DNA from 4 places in the Streptomyces sp. NBC_00989 genome. Region 3 is predicted to be linked to each of the others. Evidence: riboswitches for the same ligand, from Rfam matches in the RefSeq annotation. Region 3 holds a riboswitch; each other region holds the start of a gene.
What was found. A riboswitch is a leader RNA that binds a small molecule or an ion and turns the genes downstream of it on or off. The one in region 3 is predicted to bind cyclic di-AMP.
Positions count from the first base shown of each region.

Region 1: linked by a shared signal. The riboswitch ahead of OG714_RS03715 (NlpC/P60 family protein) and the one ahead of OG714_RS27150 (M23 family metallopeptidase) in region 3 are both predicted to bind cyclic di-AMP.
Region 2: linked by a shared signal. The riboswitch ahead of OG714_RS43040 (C40 family peptidase) and the one ahead of OG714_RS27150 (M23 family metallopeptidase) in region 3 are both predicted to bind cyclic di-AMP.
Region 4: linked by a shared signal. The riboswitch ahead of OG714_RS09375 (peptidoglycan DD-metalloendopeptidase family protein) and the one ahead of OG714_RS27150 (M23 family metallopeptidase) in region 3 are both predicted to bind cyclic di-AMP.

Region 1 covers NZ_CP108728.1:823,834-827,967, reverse strand. Annotated here, with positions in the region: gene OG714_RS03725 (endonuclease/exonuclease/phosphatase family protein) at 1-247, shown strand, start outside; gene OG714_RS03720 (hypothetical protein) at 249-707, opposite strand; gene OG714_RS03715 (NlpC/P60 family protein) at 911-2,494, opposite strand; cyclic di-AMP (ydaO/yuaA leader) riboswitch at 2,503-2,676, opposite strand; gene OG714_RS03710 (DUF1996 domain-containing protein) at 3,012-4,134, shown strand, end outside.
Region 2 covers NZ_CP108728.1:9,592,278-9,596,411, reverse strand. Annotated here, with positions in the region: gene OG714_RS43050 (ATP-dependent Clp protease proteolytic subunit) at 1-49, shown strand, start outside; gene OG714_RS43045 (hypothetical protein) at 57-365, shown strand; cyclic di-AMP (ydaO/yuaA leader) riboswitch at 738-917, shown strand; gene OG714_RS43040 (C40 family peptidase) at 921-1,394, shown strand; gene OG714_RS43035 (ATP-binding protein) at 1,668-2,126, opposite strand; gene OG714_RS43030 (helix-turn-helix domain-containing protein) at 2,339-3,208, shown strand; gene OG714_RS43025 (DUF397 domain-containing protein) at 3,218-3,442, shown strand; gene OG714_RS43020 (8-amino-7-oxononanoate synthase) at 3,484-4,134, opposite strand, start outside.
Region 3 covers NZ_CP108728.1:6,132,503-6,136,636, reverse strand. Annotated here, with positions in the region: gene OG714_RS27160 (PrsW family intramembrane metalloprotease) at 1-22, shown strand, start outside; gene OG714_RS27155 (aldo/keto reductase) at 92-1,036, opposite strand; gene OG714_RS27150 (M23 family metallopeptidase) at 1,080-2,090, opposite strand; cyclic di-AMP (ydaO/yuaA leader) riboswitch at 2,102-2,259, opposite strand; gene OG714_RS27145 (PP2C family protein-serine/threonine phosphatase) at 2,493-3,671, opposite strand; tRNA gene OG714_RS27140 (tRNA-Met) at 3,793-3,866, opposite strand; gene OG714_RS27135 (alginate lyase family protein) at 3,919-4,134, opposite strand, start outside.
Region 4 covers NZ_CP108728.1:2,154,841-2,158,974, forward strand. Annotated here, with positions in the region: gene OG714_RS09370 (SGNH/GDSL hydrolase family protein) at 1-429, opposite strand, end outside; gene OG714_RS09375 (peptidoglycan DD-metalloendopeptidase family protein) at 671-1,618, opposite strand; cyclic di-AMP (ydaO/yuaA leader) riboswitch at 1,623-1,785, opposite strand; gene OG714_RS09380 (alpha-galactosidase) at 2,089-4,134, opposite strand, start outside.

The DNA.
Region 1 (4,134 bases), 5.3 Mb from region 3:
CCAACCCCAGGTGCTGATGGGCGACTTCAACCTCTTCGGAGCCCTTCCCCGCCTCACCCTGAACGCGACCGCGCCGCGTGGCTGGCGGAGTTCGGCCCGGCCGGCGACCTTTCCGTCACACCGGCCGCTCGTCCAGCTCGACCACATCATGACGACGGGGCTAGGGGAGGGCGCCGTAGGGGAGGTGTGCGTGCCGAGGACGGAGATCTCGGATCACCGGCCGCTGGTGGCGGAGTTGTCGCTCTGAGTCAGTTCCACAGCGGGTAGGTCACGGTGTGCTGGAACTTGTCCGGCCTCGCGCCGGGGTACGTCAGAGTGATCTCGCCGTACTGCCGCACCTGCGGATGCCGCTTCCAGGTCTGCGCGGAGTCGAGGCGGACGGTCACCGGGAACGAGTGGAACTTGCCCACCGCGCAATAGGGCTTGCAGTCATTCACCACGTTGATGCCCGTGGCCGTCGCGGAGTTGGCGTTCCAGGACGTCCAACGCAGCGACGTGAGGCGGCTGTTGCCGTCGCCGCAGGCGAGCATGAAGTCGGTGGGGCGCACCTCGGGGTGCCACAGGCAGTCGACGAGCACGGGGTCCTGGAGCTGTCGGTGGGCGGTCACCGGGACCGTGGCCGGGGCCGCCGACGAGGTGCCGACGGTCGGCCCGATCAGGGCCGCGGCACAGAGCGTGACGATTCCGACCATGGTGTGTTTGTACATGTCCGCTCCCGGCCGTCTGTTCGTCCTCGTCGCCCCGCACCCGCACCGGCGGTGGGCCCGCCTGCCGGGGCACGGTCGTCGTGTCTCTGACGACGCTACGACCGTGTCCCAGGATGCACCACTCGTACGGATCAATGAGGCGCTTGGCCGGGAGTGTCGCGGGGTGTGCGGTCAGGGCCGGGAAATGCCCGGCCCCGATCGGATCAGGCGGGCCGTACGGCGCCCCGGATCGCGGCGGCACCGGCGTAGAAGATCGACTCCTCGCGTATCGGCGTACCCGGGCTCGGCGCGTGGATCATCAGGCCGTTGCCGGTGTAGAGGCCGACGTGGTCGATGCTGTCGTAGAAGAAGATCAGGTCGCCGGGGCGGATGTCCGTGAGCGGGACGAGGGCGCCGGCGCCGGACTGTTCCTGGGTGGTGCGCGGGAGGAGGACTCCCGCCGCCTTCCAGGCGGCCTGGGTGAGGCTGGAGCAGTCGTACGCGTCCGGTCCCGCCGCGCCCCACAGGCACGGCCTGCCGATCTGTGCGCGGGCGAAGGCGAGCGCCGTGCTGGTCTTGCTCTGCGCGGTGGGGTCCTGAAGTGCGGCGGGTGCGGCCGCGGTGGGTGCCGGGCTCATGGTCGGGGCCGGCGGGAGGATGATTTCCGGGGCCATCGTCGGAGCCGTGGGCAGCGTGAGTTCGGGGGCGACGGCCGGGGCCGCGGCGAAGGAGACCTCGGCGGCGGGGGCGGTCGGCTGCCACTCCTGCTGCGGCGGGCGCCAGTCCGGTTCCGGTGTGGTGTACCAGGTGGGCTGGCCGGCGGGCTGCTGGGGCACCATCGGTATCTGCCCGGTGGACCAGGCCTGCTGTTCGGTGACCACGGGCATCTGTCCGGTTGACCAAGACGGCTGCTGTTCGGTCATCACGGGCATCTGGCCGGTGGACCAGGCGGGCTGCTGTTCGGCAACTACAGGTATCTGACCGGTGGCCCAGGCCGGCTGCTGCTCGGTGACCATGGGCATCTGCCCGGTGGACCAGGCCGCTTCCGGGGCGGACCAGGCCGTCTCCGGCGTCGGCCAGGGGGCACTCGCCTGAGCGGGTTCGGTGCGCGGTCCGGCGATGTACGGGAGCAGCTCCAGGTCCGCGGTCAGCGGGTCGAAGACCGGCGCCGGGGCGGCCGCGACGGCGAACTGCTGCGGCTGTACGGCGGGCGTGGGCGGCACTTCGATGGCGGGCACGGGCGGCAGGTCGATGACGGTCGGCTGGGGCATCTGAGCCAGCTGCTGCATCTGAGGCAACTGGGGTGCGGCGGGCGGCAGTGCGGCGATGGGTCCGGCCGTCAACTCCGCGACAGGCGCGGTGAGTTGCGGGGCGGCGAACTCTGGTGCGCCGGTCCCAGCGGTCAGTTCGGCCACGGCTCGGCTGGGCTGCGCCTCGAGTGCGCGGCCGCCGCCCTCGGGCTCGGGGCGTCGCTCGGACCGCTCGGGCCGGGGTGCCGCCGAGCGGGCGGGAGTCCTGCCGGGCGGCAGCTTCGCCGGCACGGTCGGGCCCAGTTGGGCGCGAGCGCGGTCGAACAACTGCCGGGTGACTGCGTCTTGGGCGGGGTCGGAAGGACGCGACGCGCTGGGACGGGGCTCGACGCGCTTGCGCGGGCCGCCGGACATCTTGCGTGTGGCGTTGTAGTTTCCGGTGGCCGTCTCGGCCCTGTCGTAAAGGGAGTTGATCCGCCGCTGAACTTCGTCACGGCTGGGTCGGTCGTCCACGGTGGGGCCACTGCCTCCGGTGCGCGTACTTCGTTCTGCCGGCATGGCAGACGTGCTCCTTCCGTAACGCGCCTACCGAGTTAGCTGTCGGGTTCGGGCGGCCGATCACGGAAGGATTGCCCTACGACCCTTGCCCAAACGGGCAGTTGGGCCGATTCACCCCAAGTCGGTTGGGTCCTCGGCTCCGGCTGTCGCGAGCGACACACCGGACTCGGCGCAAACCGTGCGGCCCGGCGCTGATCGCCGGAGTAGGTCGTACGGTCTGAGCGTCAACTTAGCCAACGTGTGTGCCTCGTGTGAAGGTTGAAGCGCGATATGTCCGATACGTTTTTGTGACCTTTACCTCTCCTGAACGTGACCCGGGCTCATGAGGCCCATCGGGCCGGGTGATCCATATGAGGTCGCTATGAATTTTTGGGACGGTTGAACACACCGGGGTCCGGCTCCGTATTGGGACGGGGGATTTCCATGCCGGGACGATCCGGGCCGACCGATACGCGTAGGAGCAACTTCCTTGGCACGCAACACGCGCAGACGCCCCACAGGCGCACGACGCGCGACGATGGCAGCAGTCGCCCTGATGCTGGGCGGCGGAGGACTGGTGGCGGCGAACGTCTACGCGTCGGCGTCCGAAGGTGGTTGGGGCGGTGATTCTGCCCAGCAAGGCTCTCCGGATGCGGCATCGGACGGCGCCACGATCGACTGCCCGGACATCGGCACCCAGTTGACGACGGTCCCCGACGAGGCGAAGACCGACGTCGACACCCAACTCGCGCTTCTGGACCAGCAGATAACCGAGGCCTACCAGAAACTGAAGGACTCGACGGAGTCCATACGCCAGGACGCCTCCTTCGCCGACAACGCGATCATGAATCCGTTGAAGGAGAAGCGCGCCGCGACCATCGGACGGATCGACGACGCCATCGCGCGTGTCGGGGACCGCCCGGAGGGCCTCGACGCACTCGCCGGCTGCACCCTGATCGCCCCCACGAACGGTGACCAGAACGGCGATCAGAGCGGCGGCCAGGACGGCGGCGGCGACGACCAGGGCGGCCAGGACCAGCAGCAGGGCGACGGGCAGGACCAGCAGGGCAACCAGCAGTCCACCAACGGGCCCGTCGCCTCGGACTACGCGGACATCACCTCCGTACAGCCCAACGTGAACACTCCGCAGGACCAGGCCGACGCCTCCCGCGGCACGTTCGTCACCGCGTGTGGCGTGAACGAGAACGGCCTGTTCAACTCCGACAACGTGATCGTCGCGCCCGGAGTCACCAACGGCGCCCACCACTTCCACGACTACATCGGCAACCAGTCGAACAACGCCTTCGCCAGCGACGACGATCTCGCGAAGGCCGACACGAGCTGCGAGAACCCGGGCGACAAGTCCACTTACTACTGGCCCGTGTTGCGCCTCCAGAACGGCAAGCAGGAGCAGGACGCCGACAAGCCCGGCGGCGGCACCGAGGGCAACTCCGGTCAGATCGTCACCGCGAAGGCGGCCACGCTGACGTTCGTCGGAAACCCGAAGAGCAAGGTCGTCGCGATGCCGCGCCTCCTGCGCATCATCACCGGCGACGCCAAGGCCTTCGTGAACGGCCCGGCCAACGCCAACGCCTCCTGGAGCTGCACCGGGTTCGAGGACCGGCAGCTCAAGGACAAGTACCCGCTGTGCCCCTCGGGCA
Region 2 (4,134 bases), 3.5 Mb from region 3:
GATCGTGTCGACCCGCAAGACCTCGCTCACCGAGCCGGGCGGGGAGTGAGCCGACGATGCTGCCGCCGGAACTGCCGCCGTTGCCCGCACTGACGCGCGCCGAGGGCGAGTTGATCGACCGTTATCTGGATGTGGCCGACCTGCTCGGCCGTATCAACCCGGCGCACCACGGTGACACGTACCGTGGACTGAGGGCCGCCCAGGCGCTCGTGGCCAAGGCCGCAGAGCTGCGGGACGCGCTGGCGCTGATGCACCAGCGGGGCGAGACCGAACTGCACGCCCCCACCCTCGCGCGGGCGCTGCGCGTGCTGGACGGGGAGCGCCGCACGGCGCGCGTCACCCTCCCCGCACCCTCCGACAGTTGAGGGACGCGGAGCCGTCCCGGGCGGACGCGTCTCGCCGAAGGCGCGTCCGGGACCGAGTCGAAACGGACCAAACGGCGTACCCCCGTTCGGAGTAGACGCCCCTCCTTCGACAAGGCCGTTGGGGTTGCGCAACGCGCGTAGTCCAGGGGGAGCGGTGGGGCGTTCCGGCGCTGGTCCGGGGGCATTTGACCCCCTCGACACCTATTCGAACATCCCGGTGTCCACCCGAACGGGTGAGTGGTGAGTAACCCCACAAATCCCCGATTCCGTTGGGATTTTCAGACATCAATAGGTCAAGATCCCTGTCTGACGACAAGACCCCGCCGCAGCGGCGGGGCGATCCGGGCGGACGCCGAGTCCTGCCGCCACCCGGATGACAGGTCGACAGGATTGCATCGGCAGGAGTGGAGGACCCAAGCACGACGGGTCGCCGGGACGGTCACGCCATGACCGGGTCGAGCAGCCCTTGGGGTGAAGCCGCGTCAGCGGCCGGGCAACTTCGCCAGCCCGAATCCGACAGGTCATCCTTCACAGGCGGCTGACGAAGGGTTGCGCATGACTGCGCTCAATCGTGTCCCGTCGCTGATGGTCAGGGCCGGTACGGCCTCGGCTTTCGCCATCGCCGCTGTTGGCGGTTCCGTCGTGATACCGGGCGTCGCATCCGACGCCGCGGCCGCGACACCCGCGACGAAGGCACTCCAGGTCGCGGCGTCCAAGAAGGGCGCTCCGTACAGGTACGGGGCCACCGGACCGGGCCGCTTCGACTGCTCGGGGCTCACGCTGTACTCGTACAAGAAGGCAGGCAAGAAACTGCCCCGTACGGCGGCCCAGCAGTACAACAAGTCCCACCACATCTCGGCCAAGAGCCGCAAGGCCGGGGACCTCGTCTTCTTCCACTCGGGCTCCAGCGTCTACCACGTCGGCATCTATGCCGGCAAGGGAAAGATCTGGCATGCCCCGAAGACCGGGGACGTGGTGAGGCTGCAGAAGATCTGGACCAAGAGCGTCTGGTACGGCCGGGTCAGCTAGGGCCTGTCCAGCGGATCAGGTCGCAGGAAATCGGCGGTGCGTGATCGGCGCCGGTGAGCGGGGCGTGGTGCGTGCAGCTGCAAGACGGAGGAGGGCGTCAACGCGGAGCGTTGGCAACCGACGACGCGGCAGATGTGCGTGCCACGCCCCGCGTCTGCGACAGGATCCGCCGGACAGGTCCTGGGACCCGTCCGAATGAATCTCCCGAGGGGGTGGCGGCCACCTGACAGGCCGCCACCCCCTCGGGTGTCCAGGGACGTTCACCACGCCGCTCTACGGCTCCTGCTGGCCCCCGGCCGTCACCGGCCGGGCCGGTACCGTCCAGGGCACCTCGATGGAGACCGTCTTGCCGCCCTCCAGGGTGGGCCGGACCTTGAGCTTTCCGCCGCACTCCGCGGTCAGCCAGCGAATGATCACCATGCCCCGGCCGTTGTCCTGCTGGACAGCGGCCGGCAGGCGTTTCGGGAACCGGGGATGGCTGTCGGTGACCCCGATGCGCAGCCGTTCGTCACGCTCCAGCTCGATGTCCACCGTAAAGGTGGGTGACTGCCCGAAGGTGTGCTGTACGGCGTTGGTGGCGAGTTCGGAGACGATGAGGCGGATGGTGTCGGCGACCTCCGTGTCCGCCGGAAGGCCCCATTCCACCAGGGTTCCGACCACGTAGGTGCGGGCGGTGGAGACCGAGGCGGGATCGCTCGGCAGAGTGACGGATGCTTCCAGATGGTCTGCCATGGCGCGGTCGTCCCTTTCCCGCGGGACCGGTGTCCGACACGGAGCGGATGGTTCGAGTACGGTCCCGGACTGGTGCTTCTTCGCCAGACTGCCATTACCGCGTCGGTAACGGTGCCGATCCACCAAGATATGCATATATCTGTCGCTCGAAGCGGTGAACTCTGCGACCCCAGACCGTATTTGGGCGGCTCGGAAGGAGTAAGGAGAAACCCATGCAGTACGGTCCCGCGGTACGCCGCCGGAAACTGGGCGCGGAACTGCGCGCATTGCGTGCGGAGGCGGGGCTCACCAGTGGTGAGGCGGCCCGGCTGGTCGGCTGGCACCAGTCGAAGGTGAGCCGCATCGAGACCGGCGCCAGTGGCGTGAAACCGCCCGACGTCCGGTTACTTCTCGACGCCTACCAGGTCGGCGACCCACAACATCGGGACATGCTGCTCGTGCTCGCGGGCTCCGACGGCGGCGGCGGCCGGCACCACTGGTGGCACGCCTATCGCGGTGTACTGCCGCCCGCCTACCGGGACTTCATCAGTCTGGAGTCACAGGCCGGCGCGATCCGCACCCTGGAGACCTCGGTGGTCCCCGGGCTGCTCCAGACGCCCGAGTACGCCCGGGCGGTGACCCGGGCCGCCATGGGAGGCCTCGACAACGACGGGCCCGAGCGGCTCGACGCGCTGGTGCAGGTGCGGCTGGCCCGGCAGGACGTGCTGCGCGCGGATCCGCCGCTGGCCCTGAGCGTGGTCCTCGACGAGGCGGTGCTGCGGCGCGAGGTCGGCGGGCCGGGGGTGATGGCACGTCAGCTGGACCGGCTCGTGGAGGCCGCCCGGCTGCCCCAAGTGAGGCTTCAGGTACTGCCGTTCGCCGCAGGAGCACACATCGGCATCACCGGACCTTTCGTTATCTTCTCCTTTCCGAGCACTTCTGATCTGGACGTGGTTGTTCTAGACCACTTGACGAGTAGCCTCTACCTCGAACGGAAAGAAGACCTAGAGGCCTACAGCGAGGCCTTCAACACCCTTCAGTTCCACGCCCTTTCGCCCGAGGATTCGTCGGATTACATCGCCGGGATAGGTGACGGCGCGTAAGGAGGCACCATGTCTGCACTGCCTCGGAACGTACCTTCCAGTTCTGAACCGTCCGGTGTGCGGTGGCTGCGCAGCAGCTACAGCACGGGAGCGAACAACTGCGTCGAGGCGGCACGTCCGCGCTCAGGCCCCCGCGCGGGGCTGCTCGCCGTACGCGACTCGAAGGACCCGCAAGGACCCGCCCTGCTCTTCTCCCCCGAGAGCTGGACGGGTTTCCTCGCCACGTTCCACTGACCGTTCCGCCTGTCAGCGACGCACGACCGTGTCACGCCGACTCATGGTCGCGTCTCGCCGATCACACGTACAGCGCGTTCGATCTCGGCCCCGGAGAGGTCCGCTCGGGCGGTCAGCCTGAGCCGTGAGATGCCGTCGGGCACGGAAGGAGGACGGAAGCAGCCCACGGCCAGCCCTGCCGTACGGCAGTCGGCCGCCCATTGCACGGCCGCCTCCGGGGACGGCGCACGCACCGACACCACCGCGGCGTCCGGACGTACCGCTTCCAGACCCGCGGCGGTGAGACGCACGTGCAGCTCACTCGCCACGGCGCGGGCCCGGGCAGCCCGCTCGGGTTCGCGCCGCAGCAGGGTGAGCGCCGCCAGCGCGGCACCCGCCGCCGCGGGCGCCAGTCCCGTGTCGAAGATGAACGTCCGCGCCGCGTTGACCAGATGGTCGATCACCCGCGCCGGCCCGAGCACGGCACCGCCCTGGCTCCCGAGCGACTTGGACAGCGTGACCGTCACGACCACGTCCTCGCTCCCCGCGAGCCCCGCCGCGTACGGCGCCCCGCGCCCCCCGTCGCCCAGCACCCCCAGCCCGTGCGCGTCGTCGAGCAGCAGCCCCGCGCCGAACTCCCGGCACGCCTGCGCGAGCGCGCCCACCGGAGCCGCGTCCCCGTCCACGGAGAACACCGAGTCGGACACGACGAC
Region 3 (4,134 bases):
GTCCAACCCGTACCGGTCCTGACGGCCACCCTGGCGACCCGTACGACCCGTAGGCCGACCCGTACGACCCGTAGGCCGACCCCTACGACCCTTAGGCCGACGCCTGCGTGAGGCGGGCGATCTCCGCGTCCGTCAGCTTCAGTTCGGCCACGCCCAGCAGTGCGGGGAGTTGGTCGACCGTGCGGGCGGAGGCGATCGGGGCCGCGACCGTGGGCTGGGCGGCGAGCCAGGCGAGGGCCACCGTCGCCACGGGGGCCTCGTGGGCCTGGGCGACCTCGTCGAGGGCGGTCAGCACCTTCTGGCCGCGCTCCGATTCGAGGTACTGCGCCGCGCGCCCCGCCCGCGGGCTGTCGACCGTCGTACCGGGGCGGTACTTGCCGGTGAGGAAGCCGGCGGCCAGCGCGAAGTACGGGATCGCGGCCAGGCCCTCCTGCGCGGCGAGCTCGCTCAGCTCGCCCTCGTAGGTGTCGCGTGAGACCAGGTTGTAGTGGGGCTGGAGGGCGACATAGCGGGCCAGGCCCTCGCGCTCGGAGAAGTCGAGGGAGGCCCGCAGGCGTTCGGGGGTGATGTTGGAGGCGGCGATGTGCCGCACCTTGCCCGCCTTCACCAGCTCGTCCAGCGCGCCGATGATCTCCTCGACCGGCACCTCGACCTTGTCGAAGTGGGTGTAGTAGAGGTCGATGTGGTCGGTGTCCAGGCGGCGCAGGGAGGCGTCCGCGGCGGCCCTGATGTTGGCGGCGCTCAGGCCCGGGAAGTCGGGGTGCTGGCTGACCTTGGTGGCGATGACGACGTCGGAGCGGTTGCCGCGGGCCTTGACCCACTTGCCGATGATCGTCTCGGACTCGCCGCCCTGGTTGCCCGGCGCGAACGCCGAGTACGAGTCGGCGGTGTCGACGAAGTTGCCGCCCGCGGCCGCGTAGGCGTCGAGCACGGCGAAGGAGGTCGCCTCGTCGGCGGTCCAGCCGAAGACATTGCCGCCGAGGGAGAGCGGGAAGACCTCGAGATCGGACCGGCCCAGCTTGCGAAGAGAAGTCATGACCCTCTTCAACAGCCGGACCGGAACCGGATATTCCAGACCCTTACGGGTTGAGGCCCTTGCTGCGCAGCCAGGGCGCCGGGTCGCTCGCGGTGGCGGCGCCGTTGATGTGCACCTCCAGGTGGAGGTGCGGCCCGGTCACGTTGCCGGTCGCGCCCACGCGGCCGATGACCTCGCCGGTGGAGACCTTCTGCCCGACGCTGACGTTGATCGAGGACTGGTGGCAGAACCACAGCTCGGTGCCGTCGTCGAGGGTGAGGATCGTGCGGTAGCCGTACGACCCGGCCCAGCCCGCCTCGGTGACCGTGCCGCTGTGGATGGCCTTGATCAGCGTGCCGGTGGGAGCGGCGAAGTCGAGGCCGGTGTGGTACCCGGAGGACCACATCGAGCCGGCCTGGCCGAAGGTGCCGGTGATCGTGTACGAGCCGACCGGCAGCGTGTACTGCTTGGCCAGCTCGGCGAGCTTCGCGGCCTCGGCCTTCTTCTTGGCGGCGGCCTCCGCGGCCTTCTTCGCGTCGGCGGCCTTCTTCGCGGCGTCCTTCTCGGCCTTGGCGGCGGCGTCGTCGACCTGCTTGGCGACGGCGGCCTCGACGGCGGCCTTCGACTTGCCGTCGACCTGCACCTGCTGCGACTCGGCCTGCGCCATGATCCGGTTGCGCAGCAGCTCGCCCGCGTCCGAGGCACCCTTGGCGGTCTCGGTGGTGGTCACGCCGACGCTGCTGAGCGCGGTCGCGGAACCCTTGGGGGTGCTGCTGGAGGAGTCGTCCAGCAGGTGGCCCACGGAGGGCAGGTCGGGCATGGAGATGGAGACCGGCGGCTTGCCGGTGTTGGCGCTGGCCATACCGCCCGCGCTCACGGCGGCTATGACACCGACGCCCAGGACGGTGGAGCTGCGGGCGAATCCTCCGCCACCACGCTGCTTGGCGACACGGTGCTTGCCGCGGTTGGGAAGAACGGTCTCCGCGCTGGGATTCCACTCCTCCCAGGGGCCCTCGTCGGGGCGGTAACCGCCGTAGACGACAGGGGCTTCTGGGGCAGCCTGGTTGGACGCCACGTGGGCGTGCTCCTTTCCTTCCTTCTCGCCTACCGGGTTAGCTGACGGGTTCGGAGCAGGAAGGTCTCCTACGCGCGTAAACCGGCCGTGTCTCCACGGCAGTTGACGAGCGATTCACCCCAAGGTGGTGGTTCCCCGGTTCCCTTTCAGGATTCGGCGCGTGCGCACGGAGCCATCTCTTGTGACGGCTGGGACGACCGCGCTGCGTTATCGAACGTTAATAGACACGGGCGCCCGTTTCCAAGCTGTTCGGCTTGATCATTAACCTTTCCTTGCTGGACGAACGGCCCACCACCGGCGAAAAACGGGCGAGTTGGCCAAGTCTCAGAATTCCCACAGGTATTGACGGGATGTCAGTTGCTATGCGGAGGGCGCTCACCCGGTCACCCCTGGTGACAACGGTCATGGATGGCGTACGGCGATCATCGCCATGTCGTCCGTCATCCAGCCCCCGGAGTACCGGCGCACCTCCTTGGCGAGGATGCCGAGCAGCGCCTCGGGGCTACGGAAGGTCCGGCCGGCCAGCCGCTCCCCGGGGTCGTAGAAGACACCGCGGGCGTCGCGCGCCTCGGACAGCCCGTCGGTGTGCACGAGGAGGGTGGCCCCGCCCGGGAACGCGAACTCCTCGGCGCGGTCGGGCCAGACCCCCAACTCGCCCATTCCCAGGGGCAGTGCGGGCTCCTGGACCTGCAACGTGCGTACGGTGCCGTCCTCGTGCAGGAGCAGCGGCGGCGGGTGGCCCCGGTCGACGATCCGTACGACGCCGTCGCCGTGCGGGAGTTCGGCGAGGACGGCCGTGGTGAACCCCTCGAACGCGTCGAGCCCGTCGCGCCGGGTGCCCTCCCGCGCCAGCGCCCGCTCCAGCCGCTGGGCGACCGCCTCCAGGGTCGCCTCCTGCTCGGCGGCCTCCCGGAACGCCCCGATGACCACGGCGACGGCGGCGACCGCGCCCATGCCCTTGCCGCGCACGTCGCCGACGACCAGCCGTACGCCGTGCGGGGTGTCCTGCACCGCGTACAGGTCACCGCCGATGAACGCGCCCTCCTGCGCCGCCTCGTACCGGGCCGCGATCTCGAACCCGCCGATCCGCTCGGCCGGTTCGGGCAGTACGGCGCGCTGGGCGGCCTCGGCGATCTCGCGCGCGGAGGCGAGCTGTTCGCTGCTGCGGCGGACCAGGGCGTTGATGAGCACGGCGAGGACCGCGACCGTCGCGACGGTGGCCGCCTCGGTGATCGCGTCGGTGTGGAGGACGATGCCGAGCCTGATGTGGATCGCGAGGACGACGACGACGGAGGCCAGGCCGGTGAGCACGGTGCCGCGCCGCGAGTAGAGCGGGGCGGCGACCAGCGGGGCGGCGGTGAAGAACGGGGCCGCGGTGAAGTCCTGCGGGGTGAAGTAGTCGTAGAACCCCCCGACGATCAGCAGCAGCGCCGGCAGCCGGTGGACGAAGGTGCGGGCGTAGGAGATCCGTCGGCCCTCGCCCTCGGGGTGGGGAGCCGGGCCGGCGCCGAGGCCGGGGTCGGGCGTGGGATCGCCGGGGAGGCGCCCGCCGGCTCGCACATACGGACCCTCCTCCTCCACGGATCCAGTTTTTCCTGGTGGGGGGAGGGCGGCGAGCGGTATGGGCCGATCGGGGGGATCGAAGAGGGGGAGAAACACCAAGGGCCGGAACCCATTTCTGGATTCCGGCCCTTGGCCTTAGTAGCGGGGACAGGATTTGAACCTGCGACCTCTGGGTTATGAGCCCAGCGAGCTACCGAGCTGCTCCACCCCGCGCCGTTGTGATTGCAACTATACGCCATCCGCGGGGTCCGATGTCACACAGGTTTCAGTCGGCGGTGTTCCCGGCGTGCGTGAGGGTCTCCCAGGAGACGAAGAGGTCGTCGCTGCCGGCCGGCCGGGTGGACTCGGCGAGCTTGTGCGCGGCGGGCACCTTCACGCCGAGCCGGCCCTCCAGGTGGTTGACGGCGACCTCCAGGTCGGGCCCCATGTTCCGGTCGACCTTGCCGCCGCACAGCCAGGCGGGCGCGGGCTCGCCGAGCTG
Region 4 (4,134 bases), 4.0 Mb from region 3:
GGCCCGCACATGTCCGTTGTAGGTGGCGATCTTGCCGCGCAGATGCTTGAGGACGGGCACGTTACGGGTGTCGAAGCCGGTCGTCACCATGACGGTGCCGACGGCTCCGGTGAGGTCGGCGACCGCGCGTTCGAAGCGCTCGGCGACCTCGTCGGGGTCGGTGCCGGGACGGATGATGTCGTTGCCGCCGGCGCAGAAGGAGACCAGGTCCGGGCCGATCTCCTTGGCCCGGGTGAGCTGGTCGGCCACGATCTGGTCGAGCAGCTTGCCGCGTACCGCGAGGTTGGCGTACTCGAAGTCGCCCTCGGGTTGCCGGTCCGCGAGCAGTACCGCGAACCGGTCGGCCCAGCCGACCATCGCCCCGTCGGGCCCTGGGTCGCCGACGCCCTCGGTGAAGCTGTCCCCCAGCGCCACGTACGACCCGATCACTGATCTGTTGTCACTCTTCGAATCGTTAGCCACGGCAACCATAATTCACCCTGGGGTGTGACCTACGCGATCGTAATAAGGGGTTGACGGACGGTGAGATAAGCCACTTGTAAAGTGTTGTCCAAAGTCGGAATAAGCCTCTGATCAGGGGCGTTGACCCCCCAACTGCTATGCCCGAAGGCCGGACCCGAGGATCTGGGTCCGGCCTTCGATGGCGCGAGGCAGGCGTCGGGGCCTGGTGTCAGCCGACGGTGACGCCGTGCGAGCGGAGGTAGGCGACCGGGTCCACGTCCGAGCCGTAGTACGGCGTGGTCCTGATCTCGAAGTGGAGGTGCGGGCCGGTCACGTTGCCGGTCGCGCCGGAGAGGCCTATCTGCTGGCCCTCGGTCACGGTCTGGCCGGCCGAGACGGACAGCTGCGACATGTGGGCGTACTGCGAGTACTCGCCGTCCGCGTGCCGGATGACGACCTCGTTGCCGTACGCGCCGTCGTAGGCCGCCGAGACGACCGTGCCCGCCGCTATGGCCTTGATGGTGGTGCCGGTCGGGACGACGAAGTCGACGCCGGTGTGGTAGCCGCTGGACCACATGCTGCCCGCGACGTGGTAGCCGGTGCCGATGGTGGCACCGGTCACGGGGAGGGTGTAGCCGCTGGAGGTGCTGGTGCTGTCGTCGCTCTGCGAGGCCGATGTGCTCTTCGAGGAGGAAGACGAAGAGGACGAGGAAGTCGAAGAGCCGGACGACTTGGACGAGTTGGACGACTTGGTCGTGTCCGTCCCGCTCGTCCCGCCCGTCGTGGCCTTCTCGCCGAGGGAGAGCTTCAGGCCCGGGTGGATCAGCGACGGGTCACTGCCGATGACCTCGCGGTTGTCCTGGTAGATCTTCTTCCAGCCACCGGTGACGTCCTGCTGCTCGGCGATCTTCGCGAGCCAGTCGCCGGCCTTCACCGAATACGTCTTGACGCCCGAGGCCTTCGAGACGGTCTTCGCGGCGGCCTGCTCCGTGACCGTCTTCTCGGTCGCCGGAACGGACTGAACCGCCTTTTCCGGAGCGGAAGTCGTGGTCGCGGCATGGGCGCCGGTGGCCCCCATGAGCGGAAGGGCGAGTGCGGCGCCGCCGGTTCCGGCTACGGCCATCGAGCGAGAGAGACGCTGGGACTTCGGGCGGCGGTGCTTACCCTTCGCGGGCATGACGAATTCCTCTCCGGCGCCTGCGAGGTGAGCTGTCGGGTGCGGGCTGGAGATGCCCGGCCGCGCGCTGGTCGCGGCTAAACCCCAAGCCCGTTCCGGAGACCGGAACAGGCGTCTTACCTGTGGGTCCCCCGCTCCTGCCGCATACGGGTGGGTGTGTGCGGAGTCCGGTCGGCGGCAGGATTGGGCGTCCGTCCGGATTGGTGGCGAACGTAAGCGAGGAAGACGCAAAGGGACAAGCAGGAGGTTCCACGGATTTGCGTTCCTTGCGACTCCCTGTGGGAATTCACAGTCACCCTCCGTGAATTCCCACCGGACTCAACCCCTCAATTCCCCTGTAAGAGCACGTCAATTACGTGCACATGACGAACGACGCACGGTCACGAATATGACGCTGCTCACGTACGCAACTCTCAGGTTCCTTTATTCCAGAGCGAGTTGGCACGAAGGCTGCAATTAGGACAGAGGGATCAGATGCGACGCAGGCGGAGAACCGTCGCATCAAGGTCACCTTGCAGCCCCGTCCGCAGCCCGTGGTGCAACAGGACGGCACCCCGGTGGACTTCGCCCGTTTCGAGGCATTCGTACGACACTGTCGGGTCGAGTCCGCGCAGCCGGAGCGCAGGCAGCGGCTCACCGTAGTGCTGCGCCTGGAGCAGGGCGAGGACGACGGTCTCGTCGCCGCGCACGTACTGCACGGCGCTCAGGCCGCCGCGCGGCGGGCGCAGCCGGTGGAGGTCGCCGTGCTGGACGAGCGGCCGGATCTCCTTGTAGAGGTCGACCCATCGGCGGGCCTCGGCGAGTTCCTCCTCGGTCCACTCCGAGAGGTCGCCGCCCACCCCGAGGACTCCGGCCATGGCGCTCACGAACCGGAAACGCAGGCTGCTGACCCGGTTGTTGAGCTGGGTGTTCGGGCTGTCGGTGACCCACGCGGCCATCACGCGCGCGGGGTGGATCTGGCTGAAGCCGTGCTGGATGGCGAGCCGGTCGAGCGGGTCGGTGTTGTCCGAGGTCCACACCTGGTCCGTGCGGCTCATGATGCCGAGGTCGATCCGGCCGCCGCCGCCCGAGCAGGACTCGAAGGCCACGCCCGGGTGGGCCGCCCGCAACCGGTCGAACAGGGCATACAGGGCGCGCACATGGTCGACCCAGAGGCGCTGCGGATAGGCGTCACCCGGCCACCCGGCATCCGTGAAGCAGCGGTTGAAGTCCCACTTCACGTAGTCGATGGGGGCACTGGAGAGCAGCCCGTCGAGCTGCTCCCAGAGGTACTCCTGGACATCCTCGCGGGCCAGGTTCAGAACGAGCTGATTGCGGAACTCCGTCCGCTTTCGCCCCTCTTGGTACTGCACCCAGTCGGGGTGCGCGCGGTACAGGTCGCTGTCCGGGTTGATCATCTCGGGCTCGACCCAGATGCCGAACTGCATGCCCAGCGCGTGGACACGGTCGGCGAGCGGCTTGAGGCCGGCGGGGAAGCGGTCCGGGTTGGGGGTCCAGTCACCGAGCCCGGCACGGTCGCTGGTGCGCTTCCCGAACCAGCCGTCGTCGACCACGAACAGCTCGACCCCGACCGCCGCCGCACGCCGCGCGAGCGTCTCCTGCTGCTCCTCGGAGATGTCGAACTGCGTGGCCTCCCAGGAGTTGTAGAGCACCGGCCGGTCCTGGTCCGCGTCCGGGATGACGTACGTCCGCTGGTACGCGTGCCAGGTGCGGCTGGCGCCGCCGAACCCGGCGTCGCTCCACAGTCCAGCGAAGACGGGGGTCGTGAAGGACTCCCCCGGCGCGAGGAGCAGCAGCCCGGAGTCGTCGTACCCGGCGCCGCCGCCGATCTGCACGCGCGCGTCCGGGAGTTGGGCCACGGCGATCCGCCAGGACCCCGACCAGCCGAGGGCACAGCCGTAGACCTCGCCGCGCTCCTCGGTCGCGTCGGTGTCGAGGGCGACCCAGGGCAGGTGCTGGTGCCCGGTGTGGCCGCGCCGGCTGCCGATGACCTTCTCACCGTAGGTGAGGTCGGAACGCACCAGCCGCGACTCGGCGGCCCACCGCCCGTGCAACTGCGACAGCCGCCACCCCTCGCGCTCGGGCAGCGTCCACACGGCGGAGTCGGCACGCAGCAGCTCCAGGGCCTCGCCCCCGTCGTTGTCGAGGCTGGTCCAGCGCTCTACGACGTCGCCGCGCATCCGGTAGTGCAGCGTGATCGCGAGGCCGGTGTCCCGGAAGCGCAGCCGCAGTTCGTCGCCCTCGGTGTCGTACCGCTCGAAGGCCCATTCCGTGCCGCGGCGCTCGGGCGTGCGCACGGACAGCGCGGGGCGTGCGAAGCGGGGGCCGCCCTCGACGGGGTACTCCTCGCGGCCGTCGAGCGGGGACTCGAAGGAGGAGCCGCCGGGCAGCGGGCGGGCGGCGAGTTCCTCGGCGTCGGCGAGTGCGATCGCGGGGCCCCAGTGCAGGTGGAGCAGTTCGTCGTCCTCGGTGAGATGGACGGCGTAGCTGCTCGTGGGGCCCGACAGCACCCACGT